3 regions of the Marinobacter sp. B-12 genome follow, and region 3 is predicted to be linked to each of the others. Evidence: predicted binding sites of a transcription regulator. Region 3 holds the regulator's gene; each other region holds the start of a gene.
The links. Region 3 encodes FliA, which starts transcription of late flagellar genes. Its sites were predicted from a motif close to CTAAAGTTTNNNNNNNNNNNGCCGNTAA; they were not measured.
Positions count from the first base shown of each region.

Region 1 (5,650 bases), on a different contig from region 3:
CTTCATCAAAAAATTCACTGGCCAGCACTTCAGTACCGTCTTCGAGGTGAATCACCGAGTCCAGCGTGCTGCCCTTGTAGTTACGCTCCACGATCCTGCCGGCCAGGCCCCTTTCGTCTTCAGGCGCCAGCACACGAATATCCTCCGGACGCAGCAGCACATTCACCTGCTCACCCTCGCGCAGCGTAAACCCGGGCCTCTGAAGGGTACGGCTCAGACCCAGGATATCCAGGGTAATGCCATCGTTTTCGACAGAGGTCAGGTATCCTGGAAAAAGGTTGGTCTCCCCGACGAAGCGCGCCGTAAAGAGATTTGCGGGCCGCTCATAGATTTCCCGGGGCGTGCCCAGTTGTTGAATCGCGCCGTCTTTCAGGACCACCACCCGGTCCGACATCGACAGGGCTTCTTCCTGATCGTGAGTCACGAATACAAACGTGATGCCCAACTCCCGTTGCAGTCGCTTCAACTCTACCTGCATGGTCCGGCGCAACTTGTAGTCAAGCGCAGACAGAGGCTCATCCAGCAACAGGAGTTGCGGACGTTTGACCACGGCACGGGCAATGGCTACCCGTTGCTGCTGGCCACCCGAAAGCTGATGCGGCTTGCGGCGGGCAAAATCCTGCAACTGCACCATTGCAAGGACATCGTCCACGCGCTGACGAATTTCGGCCCTCGGCCGCTTCTCCATCTTCAGGCCATAGGCGACGTTTTCGTACACCGACATATGGGGAAACAACGCGTAGTTCTGGAACACGGTATTCAGAGGGCGATGCTCTGGGGCGGCATGGGTAATGTCATGGCCAGACAGGCTAACTACCCCGGTGTCTGGCTGCTCAAAACCCGCCATCAGGCGCAGCAGGGTGGTTTTGCCGCAACCCGACGGCCCCAGAAGGGTGATGAACTCGCCGTCCAGGATGTCCAGGTCCAGCGAGTTCAACACGGTTTTGTCATCGAACGCCTTGGAGACGTTCTTCAGGGAGAGAAGGCTCTCGTTCATTCACCCGAAACGCTGTTCAGGTAGGCCTTATCGGAAATGTTGGTCCACTGACGGACCTGTTTCAGATAATCCCGTTGGGAAGTGATGATTTCCCGCGCCAGTTCATCCTTCTCCGCCTCTTCGGCCAACAGCTTCTCTGTGGCATCACGAAGCGCTTCAATGACCTCTGGCGGGAAGGTTTTATGGGTGACGTCCGGATAGTCTTCCTTCATACGATCCCAGGCCACGCCACTTTCATGCATGCTCTGGATATACATGTCGTAGGCGGCGGTGCGCATAGCCACCCGCAGTACTTCCTGAAGTTCTTCGGGAAGCTTGTTCCAGGTTTTCTCGTTAATCAGGAACTGAACTTCAGCGCCTGGCTCCTGCCAGCCGGAGTAGTAATACTTTGCGATCTGATGGAAGCCCATCTGGAAATCCAGTGCCGGGCCTACCCACTCCAGAGCGTCTATCGTGCCTCGCTCCAGCGAACTGTAAAGTTCCCCAGGCGGAATGTTGGTCACCGCAACACCCACTTCGGACATAACTTCGCCGGCAAACCCGGGGGTGCGCATTTTCAAACCCTGGAGGTCCTCAACACTCTTGATTTCCTCGCGGAACCAACCACCCATCTGGTTGCCGGTATTGCCACCGGGGAACGACAGCAAGCCATGGGGGCGGTACACTTTTTCCATCAATTCCATGCCGCCGCCGTAGTAAAACCAGGCGTATTGCTCAGGTGCGATCATCCCGAAGGGAACGGTGGTGAAATACATGGCATTGGGGATCGAGCCTTTGTAGTAATACGAGGCCGTATGCCCCATATCGTACTGGCCCGCCTTCACCATATCGAAAATACCGAATGGCGCCTTATGCTTGTTGGATGAGTCAATCCGGAACTGCAGGCGGCCGCCCGACATTTTCTCGGCCATCGAGGCCATGTGGCGCGTTGTTTCACCCAGAATTGGAGAGTTAGGCCCCCAGGTTTCTGCGAGGCGAAGCGTATAGGTTTCCTGGGCCGATAGCGACGCGCTTGCCAGCGCGAACACCAATGCCAGGACGGTCATAAAAGATTTGTGAATAGTCATAGCGAGGTCAGGTTCCGTTTTTTGTAGTGGTCGAATCAGATCGCCCACATCATAGCTTGCTGGCCGGCTAACGCCAATCATCGACCGGCCAGAAGCAACGGTTCTATACCTTGAACTGACCTACCAGCTCACGCAGACTCTCGCCCAGCCGCGCCAGCTCGTGGCTCGCCTCATTGGTCTGGTTTACGCCTGTATCGCTACGCTGCGCCGCGTCCACGATACGCACCACGTTCTGGTTGATTTCCTCGGCCACCTGGCTCTGCTGTTCCGCCGCTGTGGCAATCTGGGTCACCTGATCATGAATATGGCCCACAGACTTCTCAATGGTGCGCAGGGCGTCGGTGGCGTGGTTGATGCGCTCTACCGTTTCGCTGGAACGTTGGCGGGACGCATCCATCCGCTCCACCGCAGCGCGGGACTCAGTCACGAAGCCGTCAATCATACCGCGAATCTGATCAGCGGATTCCGCACTGCGTTTGGCCAGTTGGCGCACTTCATCGGCAACCACCGAAAAACCGCGGCCATGCTCGCCGGCCCGGGCCGCTTCAATCGCCGCATTGAGGGCCAACAGGTTGGTCTGGTCAGTGACGGCGTGGATGACATCCAGTACCTGGGTAATCTCGTCGGTTTTTTCAGCCAGGTTACTGATGCGGGTAGAACTGGATTCAATCTCCTCCGACAGCTGGTTTACAGAAGCCTGGGCGTTAGCAATGGTCTCGCCGCCATCCCGTGCAAGCCTGTCTGCGTCGGAGGCCGCGCTTTCCACCGAGTTGGCATTGCCGGAAATCTGCTGGATCGTGGCCGCCATTTCGTTAATGGCTGAAGCAATTTGATCCGTTTCGGAACCCTGCTCCTGCACCGAGGCCCGGGTTTCATTGGCAACGCGGCTGAGTTCTTCCGCTGCGGAAGCAACCTGGTCGGTAGTCGCGCCGACATCGCGGATGGTGTCCTGGATTTTCACTACGAAGGCATTGAAACGCCGCCCGAGCTCTGCAAGTTCGTCGCTACCTTCGTCCGGCAGGCGGTGACGGAGATCGCCCTCACCCTCGGCGATGTCCTTCATCATGGCAGTAACGGTGTTCAACGGTTTCGTCACCGTACGACCTACAAACACACCGATGAGCAATGCGATGACGACCACAATCACGGTTACCAGAACAATAAAACCGAGAGTTTCAGCGATCTCAGCTTCAATATCCGCGCGTGCGGCAGAAACTACTTCCGCGATATCGGTGACATACACACCGGTCCCGATCATCCAGCCCCAATCGGGAACAATCGTGGTAAATGACACCTTGGGCTCAACCTCGCCAGAGGCGGGGTTGGGCCAGTCATAACCAAAAAAGCCATCCTTACGTGCCGCTTCAAACAGTGATCGTATCAGCTTCTGAACATCTGGGTTGGTCGTAGGTCCTTCCCGGGAAGGATCCGGCGCGTAGGCCAGGTTTTCCAGATCTTTGGCATACGCAAAAATATAGTTGCCGCCCCCAAATTGGATAGAGCGCAGACGATCCCTTGCCGCTTCGCGGGCCTCGGCATCCGAAAGGTCCGGATCGTTCTTTGCGTCCAGCACCACGGAACGGGCGGTATCCACCAGATTCTTCAATTCTTCCTTGCGGGCACTGAGCAAACTTGCTTCCAGGCGCTCAAGCTCGGCCTCACCACCGCTTTTTATCTGGGCGACCGAAATCCAGGCGAGGGTTGCCGCCGTTATTACCACCGGGACCAGAACGCCCAGCAGAAGACGGGAACGAATGCGTAACCGGCTCAGCAATGTCATTAAGGACTTCTCCGTATGAGATCAAATATTCAGGGCAATTATCCACAACCGTGCACCAGAGTGTGTTCCAGTTTGTAATACCGTGTGTTCGGATTCGGGGTATAAAGCTGCGACACTGCCACAACTCACTCATGCATTTGCATTTATTGTTGAGAGTATCAACGGCTGGTAGGCGATGGACTTGAACCCGCGTTAGACTAAAGGTCTAGGCACAAACGTCCGATTCATCAAATCTGACCCAATAAAACCGGCGTCAAGGGCACGGATGAAACACCTCTATCTGATTCGCCACGCGAAATCCAGCTGGGCCGACGATGGTCTTCGTGATCACGAGCGCCCTCTCAACAACCGCGGGCTGAAACAACTGGAGCCAATGGGCAGGGCAATCCGTGCGGAAGGGGCGCTCGACGGAACGGTATACTGCAGCAATGCCGCCCGCGCCCGACAGACCCTGGAAGGTCTGATCCCGAGTAACCTCCATCACACCGTTAATCTGGCGCCTGTTCTCTACACGTTTAACCATGAGGTCGTGCTGGACTGGTTGCGCGACCGGAGCGAAGACAGCATTACCCTGATTGGCCACAACCCGGCGCTGGAGGATCTGGCATGTCTGCTGTTAAAACACGCACCTGACGCTTTCCCCACTTGCAGTTACATGCACATTGCGCTGCCAATAGAACACTGGCACGAGATCGGCAAAAACAAGGGCCGGCTTGAAAAGTTACTGACGCCAAACGACGTTAGCTACGAGCAGTTTCATCGCAAACGCACGAAAATCCATATCGATGAGCACCTGCCCCTGCCAGGGCATATCCCAGAATCGCTGTTACACCAGTATCAACGCATCAGGGGTCTGGAACCCGGCGTCTTGCACGGATACGACGACGAGTTTCTGCATCAGTACCGCATTGCCATCCGCCGCAGCCGGGCCATTGCTGAAGCGGTTGTCGACATCCGCGGTGACGGCGATTTACGCAAGGCCGTCAAGGTATTGAAGTGGCATGGCCAAGCCACCAGCCGGCTCAGAGACCTTCACGTATTACTGGGTGACCTGGCGCAATGGCCGTTGGAGGAAGATACCCAGTTGGCCCTGGTGAGCTCCGGCGCCCGCAGCCATTTTGCCAACCTGGCAGACGTTGAACACCAGGAACTGACCAAACGCCTGAACAGTCGGCAATACCGCAAAGACATGGATGGGTGGTACCAGCGCCTCACCTCCCGCCACTTGACAAAGGTAACCCGGAAACTGGCCACCGAAGACGTCCGCAAAGCCCTGGAAAAGCACATACACAAGCACAACGACGTGGCGCGGCAACTGAACGAACAGTCCCCGGACGATCACTTTCACGACCTGCGCAAACGACTGAAACGCATACGCTACCTGGCCGAATTGGACAAACCGGCGTTCCGCGACATGCTCAGGCAGTTAAAACATCGACAACAACGGTTCGGTGACTTCCAGGACCTGCACGTGCAGATAGACATGCTATCGGACTTTCGCGATAGCATTGCCACGGAGCCTGACATGCTGGCACCAGTGGCGGGCCTGAACACGCTGATCGCAAACCTTGCCGAGGAGAAAAACCGTCGGCGGGATGACATACTGACCCTTGGTGGCATTGGCTGACACCCCGCTATTTGGGGGCGGGATTCATCCCACGCCCCATCCAGGCCGACCAGGAATAAAGTCCCAGCGCCACCCAGATCATCACGAAGCTCGCCAGCTTCTCCCCACTCATGGGTTCATCAAACACAAACAGCGCGATGAAGAACTGCAGCGTGGGGTTGATGTACATCAGAAAGCCC
Region 1 is NZ_JBSXOB010000063.1:44,876-50,525, reverse strand. Features, by position in the region: gene potA (spermidine/putrescine ABC transporter ATP-binding protein PotA) at 1-997, opposite strand, end outside; gene AC13D2_RS17940 (TRAP transporter substrate-binding protein) at 994-2,064, opposite strand; gene AC13D2_RS17935 (methyl-accepting chemotaxis protein) at 2,168-3,844, opposite strand; gene AC13D2_RS17930 (CHAD domain-containing protein) at 4,110-5,471, shown strand; gene rarD (EamA family transporter RarD) at 5,479-5,650, opposite strand, start outside.
Region 1: AC13D2_RS17935 (methyl-accepting chemotaxis protein) is a predicted target of FliA. The motif match lies at 4,003-4,030, and genes of this name have one in related genera.

Region 2 (5,650 bases), on a different contig from region 3:
GCGCGCGCCCGCGAATTCGGCCAGTTTACTGAGGTCGATATGTACGTCGTCGTAGGAATAATGCCCAGCCACGTATCCGGGCAGCATGCCGGAGTAGGGTGTGTGGGTATCCCTGCAGATGAGGGTAAGGCGGACACCAGGCACGGGGTTCATGGCAAAACGTTTGAGAACACCAACGTGGCTGTGTCCGCCGCCAATCAGGACAATGTCCCGTAAAACAGGCTGTTCGGATTGTTGCATTAAATAACTTTCTTGGCTTCGTCGCTGAAGGTGTTAAAGCCTTTCACGCTTGAAAATGCCTGAAGCTTTTCTTTGTCCGCGTCAGACGGATTGGCGATCTGATCAACCGAGGTAATACCTGCGTCCTTCATTTTACGGGCAGTGGCTGGCCCAATACCTTTAACCTGGGTCAGGTCGCTCTTGTCCTTCGGCTTCGGAGTTCGCTTCGTTGCAGCTGGCTTCCTCGCGGCCGCGGTGGCTTTCTTGGGAGCGGCTTTAGTGGCTGCTGCCGGACTTTTGGCGGCTGCGCTCGCTTTGGGCTTGGCGGCTTTCTTGGCAGTTGCCGCTTTTGGTGTGGCGGGCTTCTTGGCGGCCGGTTTTTTAGCCGCAGCCTTACTGGCGGTGGTTTTTTTCGGAGCAGACTTGCCTTTGGAGGTGGTAGTCGCCTTCTTGGCGGCCTGGTCCGTAACCTTCTTCGCTTCTTCGCTGGCTTCCTTGCTGGCGATACCAAGACGGTCCAGTATATTGTTTTGCAAATCGTGAAATTCACCCAGGCGACGTTCAAATTCTTCGTTAAAACGTTTCATTTCACGATCACGAAGCTCATCCACTTCCTTTAACAGCTTGCGGACGGGTTCCTGAATCTGGTTTTGCAGGCTGTCGAACTGTTTGAGGGCGTCGTTGATCAGCTTTTCGATTTGTGATGATGTTTTATCGAACTCTTTGTTCACTTTCTTGACGACTTTATCAACGCTTTGCTTGTTGGCTTTCTTCGCCATGAGGACTTTCTCCTAAAAGTGCGAGTTGATGCAGGGGCATGGGTGGGTTCAGGCCAATTGCCGAATGCTGGAGGCGGGCCCCGAGGAACGTCTGGACTTCAGCGTCTGTTTCTTGATTACCACCTCCCGAATGCGCCTGAGTTTTTCGGTCAGAGCAGACGAGCGGTTGTCATTGAGTTCTATAAAATCAACGGAATAGAAGAAATTGCTACAGTGCTTCCTGCGCTCCGTCACAAGGCCGGTGATGCCATCCGCCCTGATGTCGTCAAACGGCATCTCCATCACGAGATCCAGAATAACCGTATCACCGGGGTTGAATATCTTGTCCGTCTTCATCACACATCCGAAGTGATCCAGACCGAAAATCGCGGCCTGCACACGCTCCCGGCGGAACAGACCACGCTTGATGTGAAAATGTGCGACAAGATCCGGCAGTGCTTCGTTCATCTAAAAATGATCTCTATAGGCACCCCGAGGGCGTCCAGATGACACCCCGAGGGGATATTCCTTAAAGTATATGGTTGAACAATAGCCACACTCTGTCAGTTTGGCAACGTGTTCAGTGTCATACGATAGAGCTCTCAGGCGGTTCATCAACTGCTTTTACTATTTTGGCCTGTTTGTAGGGTGTTGAGTTCGTAAATATCCGTGCGCCGGTCTTTCAGGTTGGTCACGGAGCCTTCATTGCGCACCAGCTTCAGCTTTTCCAGATCCATATCCGAAAACATGATCATTTCCGTATTCGGCGTTGTTTCCGCCATTACTGCATCGTGGGGGAAGGCAAAGTCCGACGGTGAAAATACAGAGGACTGGGCGTACTGGACATCCAGGTTCTCAACCTTCGGAAGGTTGCCTACGCTACCGGTGATCACGACGTAACACTCATTTTCAATCGCACGCGCCTGGGCACAGTGTCGGACCCGGAGGTAGCCGTTCTTGGTGTCCGTCCAGAACGGCACCAGAATAATATCCACCTCTTCAATGGCAGCCAGACGCCCCAATTCAGGGAATTCGATGTCGTAACAGATCATGATGGCCACGCGGCCGGCGTCGGTGTCAAACACCTGGAATTTTTCACCGCCCTCGATGACCCAGTCACGGCGTTCGTGGGGCGTGATATGGATCTTGCGCTGCTCATCCACCCGACCGTCGCGGTGGCAAAGATAGGACACGTTGTAGACCCGTTCATTTTCGAGCAGCGGCATTGAGCCGGTAATGATGTTGATGTTGTAGCTGACCGCCATTTCCGACATCTGGTTTCGGAACTGTTCGGTAAAGCCTGCCAGAAAGCGAATGGCTCGCGTCTGGTCAACCTGGTCGGTCAGGCCCATCAGCGGTGCGTTGAAGAACTCTGGAAACAGCGCGAAATCGCTCTTGTAGTCCGAGAGTGCATCCACAAAGTACTCCACCTGCTCCAGCACTTCTTCCACGGAGGTAAACTCACGCATCTGCCACTGGACCGCACCCAAACGCACCTGTGTTTTTTTGACGCTGAGCACCGGCGAGGGCGGGGTATAGAGGATGTTCCTCCACTCCAGAAGTGTCGCGTATCCCAGGGATTTTTCGTCTTCCGGCAGGTATTTGTGCATCAGCCGGGTGACCTGGAAGTCGTTGGACAGCTGAAAGCTCAGGATCGGATCGTAAATATCCTTGCGATCCACTCGCTGGATGTATTCTTCCGGGGAATGCTGGTCTGAATACTTGTGATACCCGGGAATCCGCCCACCTGCCAGAATGGCGCGCAGGTTCATCGAGCGGCAGAGTTCCTTGCGGGCTTCGTAAAGCCGCCGGCCCAGACGGTAGCCGCGATAGTCCGGGTGGATAAACACATCGAGACCGTAAAGCGAGTCGCCTTTGGCGTTGTGCCAGATCTTTTCATTGCGCAGGATCAGGTCGTCGTAAGTGTGCGGGTTACTGAACCGCTCATACTTGACGCACACCGTGAGTGCCACGGCCACCAGGTCACCGGATTCCTCGATACAGATCTGGCCATCCGGAAATTGCTGCACCAGAGCCTCAATCGTGTCCTCTGGCCAGGCACCGCCAATATCGTCGTAGACCCTGTCCATCAGCCGCTGGAGCTGTGGGTAGTCATCATTGGTCAGGTTACGAAGGTTGAGGTGCAGTTCTTCGTGGGCCATATACGGCAGCTCCCGTTGGGTGAGGAAATGGGTATTTTACCAGATAGCGCTAAAGACTTCGCAGCATACGCCGAAAACCAGTTTGTGAATGATAGGCAGCCGATAGGCTGTTTGCTTGATCCCCCGAATAGACTGTCTCGAAAAGGACCCGGAAAATGACGCTGAGTTTCGGCCAGAAGTTGCTCGTCGCCTTTGGTATTTTGCTCTTACTTGTTATGGGGGCGTTCACACTCAGCGGCAACCTCCGGTTACAGGACACTACGGATACCTATGTTGATGCGCTGATTGAAGACACGGTGGCTCAGAGTACGTCCAGCATCGCGGATTGGCTCAACACGCGCCTTGCCATGACCGAAGCAACGGCAAAAGCGCTGGGGTCAGTGGAAACCGACGCGGAAGCACGGGTTATCCTGGCCGCCGCAACAACCGGTGGCGGGTTCATTGACGTCTATGTTGGCCGTGACGACGGCTATATGTTGATGAAGGATGAAGCTTCAGAAACCACGCTTCCTGCGGATTTCGACCCGCGCACACGCCCCTGGTTCAAACAGGCAAAACAACGGGGCTCGGCATCCTTCACCGAACCCTACCTGGATGCTGCCACTGGAGGTACCATCATTTCCACCTTGGCGCCGGTCAGGAATGGGGCCTACAAGGGTGTCGTGGGTGGTGATATTGCGCTGAAGACCATTGAGCAAACGCTCTCCACTATTACGCTGGCCAACACTGGTTATGCCGCGCTGATCAGTGACGATGGCACCGTTTTGTTTCATCCGGATCAAAAATTGGTTGGCAAGAAGATCAGCAGTCTTCTGGGAGAATCACCCCAGCTCGGCGGTGAAGTTCACCAATATGACACCGGAGACGCCAGCTGGACCGCCGGTTTCCATCGCATCAAAGGTGCCCGTGGTGTTGAATGGTATCTCGGCACCTTTATCAACGAGGACAAAATCAATGCGCCGGTTCGCGCCGCCCGCGTAACAGGACTGGTCATCGCGGTGATTGGCTTGTTGGTGTCGCTGGTGATCCTGCACTTTGGTATCCGCGTCCTGATGGCTCCGGTTCGTAAGCTTAATGCCGCCATGGCGTCAATCGCCAGCGGCGAGGCAGACCTCACCAAGCGCCTGGATGATAGCGCCAACGACGAGTTCGGCAAGCTCGCGGCGGAATTCAACAGCTTTGTGGAGAATATTCAGAACGTGGTTCGTGACGTCCAGCAAGGCACGTCGGAGCTTGGCGAAAACGTATCATCCCTGCGGGATACCGCCAGCAGCAGCCGCGACAGTGTCGAAAAACAGCAGGCCGAAATTGATATGGTGGCCACTGCGATCAATGAGATGTCTGCCGCTGCTGGGGAAATTGCTCAGAATGCCCAACAGACGGCGGATGCCTCAAACACCGCCGATGCAGACAGTCGCGCTTCCCTTGAGACCGTTGCGGCTTCCCGGGATGCGGTACAAAAACTATCGAAGGAAATTAACGCCGCTGCGGAAGTTATCGACAAACTCGGCAAGGACGTTACCGACATCACCTCGGTTCTCGAGGTTATTCAGGGTATTGCTGAACAGACGAACCTGCTGGCGTTGAACGCCGCGATTGAAGCAGCCAGGGCCGGGGACGCAGGCCGTGGCTTTGCCGTTGTGGCTGACGAAGTACGAAATCTGGCCCGCCGCACTCAAGACAGTACGGAAGAAATCAACAACATGATTGAACGCCTGCAAAGCGGTGCAAACCAGGCCGTGGACGTCATGAAAGCGTCAACGGCCGTATCGAATGTGAGCATGGAGAAAGCTCAGGATGCAATGGAGTCTCTCAATCGTATTGCCGACGCGATAACGTCGATCAGTCAGATGACCTCCCAGATCGCAACGGCCTCTGAAGAGCAGACTTCGGTAACAGAAGAGTTAAACTCCTCCATCACCCGTATTGCCGACCAGGGTCAGGAAGCCGCCAAGGCTGCCAGCGAAAACGATGTATACAGTGGTCAGATTGAATCGGTTGGTCACACACTCAGCCAGAACGTGTCACGATTCAGGGTTTGAGTAGGATGCTCCTTTAGGCGCGGATAATTTCCGGATTCGCCGTCGGAGCTCGAGGAGGGTGCGGCTGCCAATGGCCTGGGACTCCTCCGTCAGGTAGGGATTCTCCAGGACAAGGACGTTCCTGCTATGCAGGTTCAGCTCATTGATGGTCTGGCCATAGTATTGGTCCAGGTATGTGCCGAAGCTGCCATCGAAAATGGCCCGTTCCATACCCAATTGAAGCCGGTGAGCCGTTTCATGGTCGTGGCGGTTGACGAAGAAGTATGAGGGCATTGGGTAAGCCAATAGCAGGTCGGGTTCGATGACGAAGTCCGGGTTGTTTTCAAGCTTCAGATCGAACATGACCTCGCTGACACCCCGAGCGAAGCAGTCAAAACGATGATTTTCCAGCATGCGGAAAAGGATTTCGTACCGCGAGTGAGTCACCACATTGACTCCGTTGACCTGCAGAATCGCGGAGTCCGGCCAG
Region 2 is NZ_JBSXOB010000051.1:44,310-49,959, reverse strand. Features, by position in the region: gene selD (selenide, water dikinase SelD) at 1-240, opposite strand, end outside; gene AC13D2_RS09300 (helix-hairpin-helix domain-containing protein) at 240-998, opposite strand; gene AC13D2_RS09295 (hypothetical protein) at 1,047-1,445, opposite strand; gene AC13D2_RS09290 (bifunctional GNAT family N-acetyltransferase/carbon-nitrogen hydrolase family protein) at 1,592-3,139, opposite strand; gene AC13D2_RS09285 (methyl-accepting chemotaxis protein) at 3,295-5,181, shown strand; gene AC13D2_RS09280 (hypothetical protein) at 5,164-5,650, opposite strand, start outside.
Region 2: AC13D2_RS09285 (methyl-accepting chemotaxis protein) is a predicted target of FliA. The motif match lies at 3,189-3,216, and genes of this name have one in related genera.

Region 3 (5,650 bases):
TTTATCGCATCACCCTGATGGGCGTCACCATTGCTGAGGCCGAAATCCATCCGGACCGTGAACTGGCTATTGATCCGGGTCAGGTATTCGGCAAGATCGAGGGGATAGAGGGCAAAGATCCGGCCTTTGGCCTGGACGCCAGCTGGATCGAGCCTGACAAGAAAGACCAGGCACAGACCCTTGGTTATACCGTCGTGGACGCCAGTACCGTGGTGGCGACACATCTCAACCAGATCCTTCAGAGACACGCCCACGAACTGCTTGGCCATGAGGAAGCCCAGAAATGGCAGGACCAGCTCGAAAAAGTGTCACCAAAGCTGGCGGAAGAACTGGTACCCACCACCATTTCCATCAGCCTGCTGCTGAAGGTGCTACAGAACCTGCTGAAAGAGGAAGTGCCGATCCGTGACATGCGCTCTATTGCGGAGGCCATTGTGAACGTCCATCCGAAGAGCCAGGACCCGAAACTGCTGACCACGGTTGCTCGCCAGTCACTGCGCCGGATGATTGTCCAGAGTATCTGTGGCAACGACGCGGAGATCCCGGTGATTACTCTGGATCCGGACTTGGAACAGTTATTGCTAAAGTCTATGCAGCAGAGTCAACAATCCGGCGGTCAGGAAGACATCGGGCTGGTGCTGGAGCCAAATATGGTTGAGAAGCTCCAGCGTTCGCTCCAGGACAGCGTCCAGCGCCAGGAGATGCTGGGCAAGCCGGCGATCCTCCTGGTTTCCGGGCCCTTGCGCCCGGTACTGGCGAAGTTTGCCAGCTACGGAGTCGAGCGCCTGCATGTACTGTCGTATCAGGAAATTCCGGATAACAAACAGATCACTATTGTCGCATCCGTCGGTCAGTAAAGGCCGCGGCTGGAAAGGCGGAAGGCGCTGGGAAGCGTTGACCCGAAGGAGGCATCATTATGAAAGTAAAGCGGTTTTTTGCCCAAAGCATGGCAGAGGCACTGCGTCAGGTGCGGGATCAGATGGGGCCCGATGCCGTGATCCTTTCCAATCGTCGTGTTGATGGCGGCGTCGAAATTGTGACAGCGCTCGATTACGACGAAAACATGGCGCGTCAGCGTCTCGGAGATGCCGCACGGGAAGCCACGAATGGCTCACGGCTAGCCGAGTTGCAGGCGGAACAGCATCGCCGCCTGGAGGACGAACTCGGCCGCTCCCGCGATCGCATTCGTGAAGTGCGTGAAAAGCGTGCGGCGTTTGGTAGCGCGAGTGTGGGTGGTGAGTTTGGCGACGCTGGTCTTTCTGAGGAAACACTCGCCAACGACGATACTGTGGTTGAAGAGCCGTCGACCGCACGTGCTGCCTATTCCGGCGAGCTTGCGCAAATGCGCGCGGAAATCAGTTCTCTTCGTGACCTGGTCAGTGCCCGCAACGGCGGTGAACCCGAACAAACAGCGGTGAACGCAGTACAGCAGAGGTTGTCTGAAAAGTTGCAGGAATTCGGTCTCGGACTGGAACTTGCCAATTCTCTGTCCCGGCGTCACCGGGCAGGCCGGCTTGAAGACGGTTGGAAACAGTCTCTGAAAATGCTGGCCGCCGGTGTAAAGACGACGCGCACCGAGTGGTCGGAAGAAGGTGGTGTCTATGCCCTGGTGGGACCAACCGGGTCCGGCAAGACGACGACCATCGGCAAGTTGGCAGCACACTACGTTCTGCGCCACGGTCCCGACTCTCTGGCACTGGTCACAACCGATCGCTATCGGGTTGCGGCACACGAGCAATTATTCGTGTTCGGGCGCATACTGAACGTTCCGGTTCGGGTTGTGGACGAAACCCATTCCCTGGATGACATACTGGACGAGCTGTCGGACCGGCATTTGGTGCTGATTGACACTGCTGGGCTGACCAGCACCGACAAGGGCTACGAGGAACAACTCATGGAGTTGGCTCGCAGTCATCATCGGATTCGAACCCACCTGGTGGTTTCGGCAACCAGTCAGCCGCGCATCATGAAATCCGTCTGGCATTGCTATAAGATGGCAAATCTTACGGGTTGTGTGATGACCAAAATCGATGAAGCATTGACCCTGGGTGAATCGCTGGGATTCGTCATGGAAACGGGATTGCCGGTGGCGTATTACACCGACGGGCAGAAAATCCCGGAAGACCTGCACCACGCTGAGTCCATCCCGCTGGTGCGTTTAGCCGTGGAGAGGCTGAAGAAACTCCAGCAGCAACAGGCAGTCGCTGTTTAATAACAACACAGCCTGCGGTTAAACGCGGCAAGAGATCAGAGTCAGTATGAGCAAACCACATCCGGTACAGGTTATTGCCGTTTCCGGCGGGAAAGGGGGCGTTGGCAAGAGCAACGTATCAGTAAACCTTGGCATCGCCCTCGCGCAAATGGGGCGTCGGGTGGTACTGCTAGACGCTGATCTTGGTCTTGCCAACATCGACGTGCTTCTGGGTATTACCGCCAACCGCAACATACAGGATGTGATAGCCGGGGATTGTGACTTGCGGGATGTGCTGGTCAATGGACCCGGTGGCATTAAAATCGTGCCTGCCTCCTCGGGGACTCAGCGTATGACTCAGCTTTCCACGCTGGAGCATGCTGGCCTGATCAACGCTTTCAGTGAACTGGGTGACCAGATCGATGTGCTGATTGTTGATACCGCTGCGGGTATTTCCGAATCGGTGGTAAGTTTCCTCCGAGCCTCACAGGAACTATTGCTGGTCGTCTGTGATGAACCTACGTCTATTACCGACGCCTACGCTCTTATAAAGCTCATGAACCGGGATTACGGCACCAACCGCTTTCGTATACTGGCCAACCAGGTCAGGAATGAGCAGGAAGGTCGCCACCTGTTTGAAAAACTGACCCGGGTTACCGAGCGCTTTCTTGATGTGGCGCTACAATATGTGGGTATCGTCCCGTATGATGAGGCCGTAAAAAAGGCAGTACAGCGGCAGCGTGCCGTGTTGGACGCCTACCCACGGGCAAAAGCATCGTTGGCGATCAAGAGCCTTGCGGAGAAAGTGGATAGCTGGCCGCTGCCATCGTCGCCCCGGGGGCATCTGGAGTTCTTTGTGGAGCGGCTCGTCGAAGTCTGATTTTGATCCTGTCACTGAATAGCCGGATACATGACATTGGCGAAAGAACTTGGAATCTACAACCGGACGGGTACACGCGGACCTTCCCAGCTCGTTGAGGAGCAGGCCCCGCTGGTCAAAAAAATAGCGCTTCACCTCATGGCGCGGCTGCCGGCATCTGTCCAACTGGATGATCTTATGCAGGCAGGCATGATCGGCTTGTTGGAAGCTGCACAGCGATACAGTTCCGACAAGGGGGCTACATTTGAGACTTACGCCGGCATCCGGATCCGCGGAGCCATGGTGGATGAAATTCGCAAGGGTGACTGGGTCCCCCGATCCGTCCACAGGAATTCCCGCCGCATTGCCAAAGCCATCAAGGCTGTCGAGGATCGCCTGGGCCGGGAGGCCCAAGACTCGGAAGTAGCCGAAGAGCTCGGGCTGGACCTCGACGAATACTATTCCTCTCTGAGCGATGCCAACAGTGGTCGACTTTTTAGTCTGGATGAGCTCAATGAATCCGGCGAGCTGCCGATAGAAGAAACAGAGGGCAGCGATAACCCACTGGACGGCCTGGCGTCTGACAACTTCCGCAAGAACCTGGCCACTGCGATTAGTGATCTGCCCGAGCGAGAAAAGCTGGTGCTCAGCCTTTATTACCAGGAAGAGCTGAATCTGAAGGAAATCGGTGCCGTGCTGGGTGTTAGTGAAAGTCGGGTCAGCCAGATTCATAGCCAGGCCGCGCTCCGTCTGCGGGGACGTCTCTCTGGTTGGCGGCACTGAACAGGCCGTCGCCCCGTTGAACGGCGTTACCAGGCATTCTTTACTGTAGCCTTTTGGTAACCGGCGCTTTACAACCGGCCCAAAGGCCACACAATAAGCGGTTAAACTACCTGGCCTGCTAGACTGTGAGCCGGGAGCCAAAACGAATTCCGGGCGTTTTTAACTGGAGGTCCCATTGGACAAGAATATGAAAATCCTGATTGTGGATGACTTCTCCACAATGCGACGGATCATTAAGAACCTGCTTCGTGATCTTGGTTTTACCAATACTGACGAAGCGGACGATGGCAATACCGCACTGCCGATGCTCAAGAGCGGAAAGTACGATTTTCTGGTAACCGATTGGAATATGCCAGGGATGTCCGGGCTCGATCTGCTGAAGGAAGTCCGTGCCGACGATAACCTGAAGACCCTGCCTGTGCTTATGGTGACCGCCGAGGCGAAGCGGGACCAGATCGTCGCCGCTGCGCAGGCCGGCGTGAACGGCTATGTGGTTAAGCCCTTCACGGCAGCCGTACTCAAGGAGAAGATTGAGAAGATCTTCGAACGCATCCAGTAATCAGAAGTCGGACGGCTCCCATGAGCAATAGCAATAAAGACCCACAGGGGCTTGACCCTGAGGTTACGGAGAAGCTCCGCAGCCAGGCGGCCGAGTTGGTCGAACAGGTCAACGCTGGGGAATACGGCCGCGCGATGACCCTGATCAATGAGCTGAGCGAGGTGAGGGACCAGAGCCTGTATCGGGAAGTAGGGCGATTGACTCGCAGCCTCCATGAGGCGATCCGCAACTTCCAGATTGACCCCCGTAATGCTGAACAGTCCGAAGCCCTTTCGAAGATGACCGATGCGTCGGATCGTCTGGAGTACGTGGTTCAGATGACCGGTAAGGCGGCCAACCGGACCATGGACCTGGTTGAGGAGGCTATGCCCAAGGCCAGTGCCCTCCGCGACGAGGCCGCGGAGCTGAGGGACCAGTGGCAGAAATTGCGCCGCCGTGAGATGGCGCCGGCTGAATTTCGTGAGCTCTATGCCCGTATCGACACGTTTTTCGTGACGCTGAATACCGATGCCGGGGCGATGTACGACAATCTGTCGGAAATTCTCCTGGCCCAGGATTTCCAGGACCTCACTGGGCAGGTGATCCAAAAGGTCACCACTCTGGTTAAAGAGGTGGAAGAGCATCTGTTGAGCCTGGTAGTGATGGCGAGCCATGTGGACCAGATGACCGGCACCGTGCACGAGCTGGAAGAACGGGAAAAGATATCGGCGGAACAGGGTGTTGGTCCACAGATCAAGGCCGAAGAACGCGAAGACGTAGTATCGGGACAGGACGATGTTGATGATCTTCTGTCCAGTCTCGGTTTCTGAGTAAGAGAGGGTAACGCATGGCGCTTGATGCCGATGAAGAGATCCTGCAGGACTTCCTTGTTGAGGCAGGCGAGATACTCGAAAAGCTGTCGGAGCAACTGGTCGACCTGGAACAAAACCCGGACGACAGCGATCTGCTCAACGCCATCTTTCGTGGTTTCCACACCGTAAAGGGCGGCGCTGGGTTTCTGCAACTCGATGCCCTGGTGAATTGCTGCCACTCCGCGGAAAATGTCTTTGATATCCTGCGCAACCACAAGCGCAAGGTGGATTCCGAATTGATGGACGTGGTGCTGGAAGCCCTGGATCACGTCAATGCCATGTTTGAACAGGTACGCCATCACGAAGAACTGACTCCTGCTCCCCAGGAACTGATCGCCGCTCTGGACGCGTTGGCGCAACCGGCAGGGAGCGTCTCTGAAGTTAACGCCACTGCTGCTGATGAACAG
Region 3 is NZ_JBSXOB010000057.1:276,199-281,848, forward strand. Features, by position in the region: gene flhA (flagellar biosynthesis protein FlhA) at 1-857, shown strand, start outside; gene flhF (flagellar biosynthesis GTPase FlhF) at 917-2,212, shown strand; gene AC13D2_RS12870 (MinD/ParA family protein) at 2,259-3,071, shown strand; gene AC13D2_RS12875 (RNA polymerase sigma factor FliA) at 3,102-3,833, shown strand; gene cheY (chemotaxis response regulator CheY) at 4,009-4,392, shown strand; gene AC13D2_RS12885 (protein phosphatase CheZ) at 4,413-5,201, shown strand; gene AC13D2_RS12890 (chemotaxis protein CheA) at 5,219-5,650, shown strand, end outside.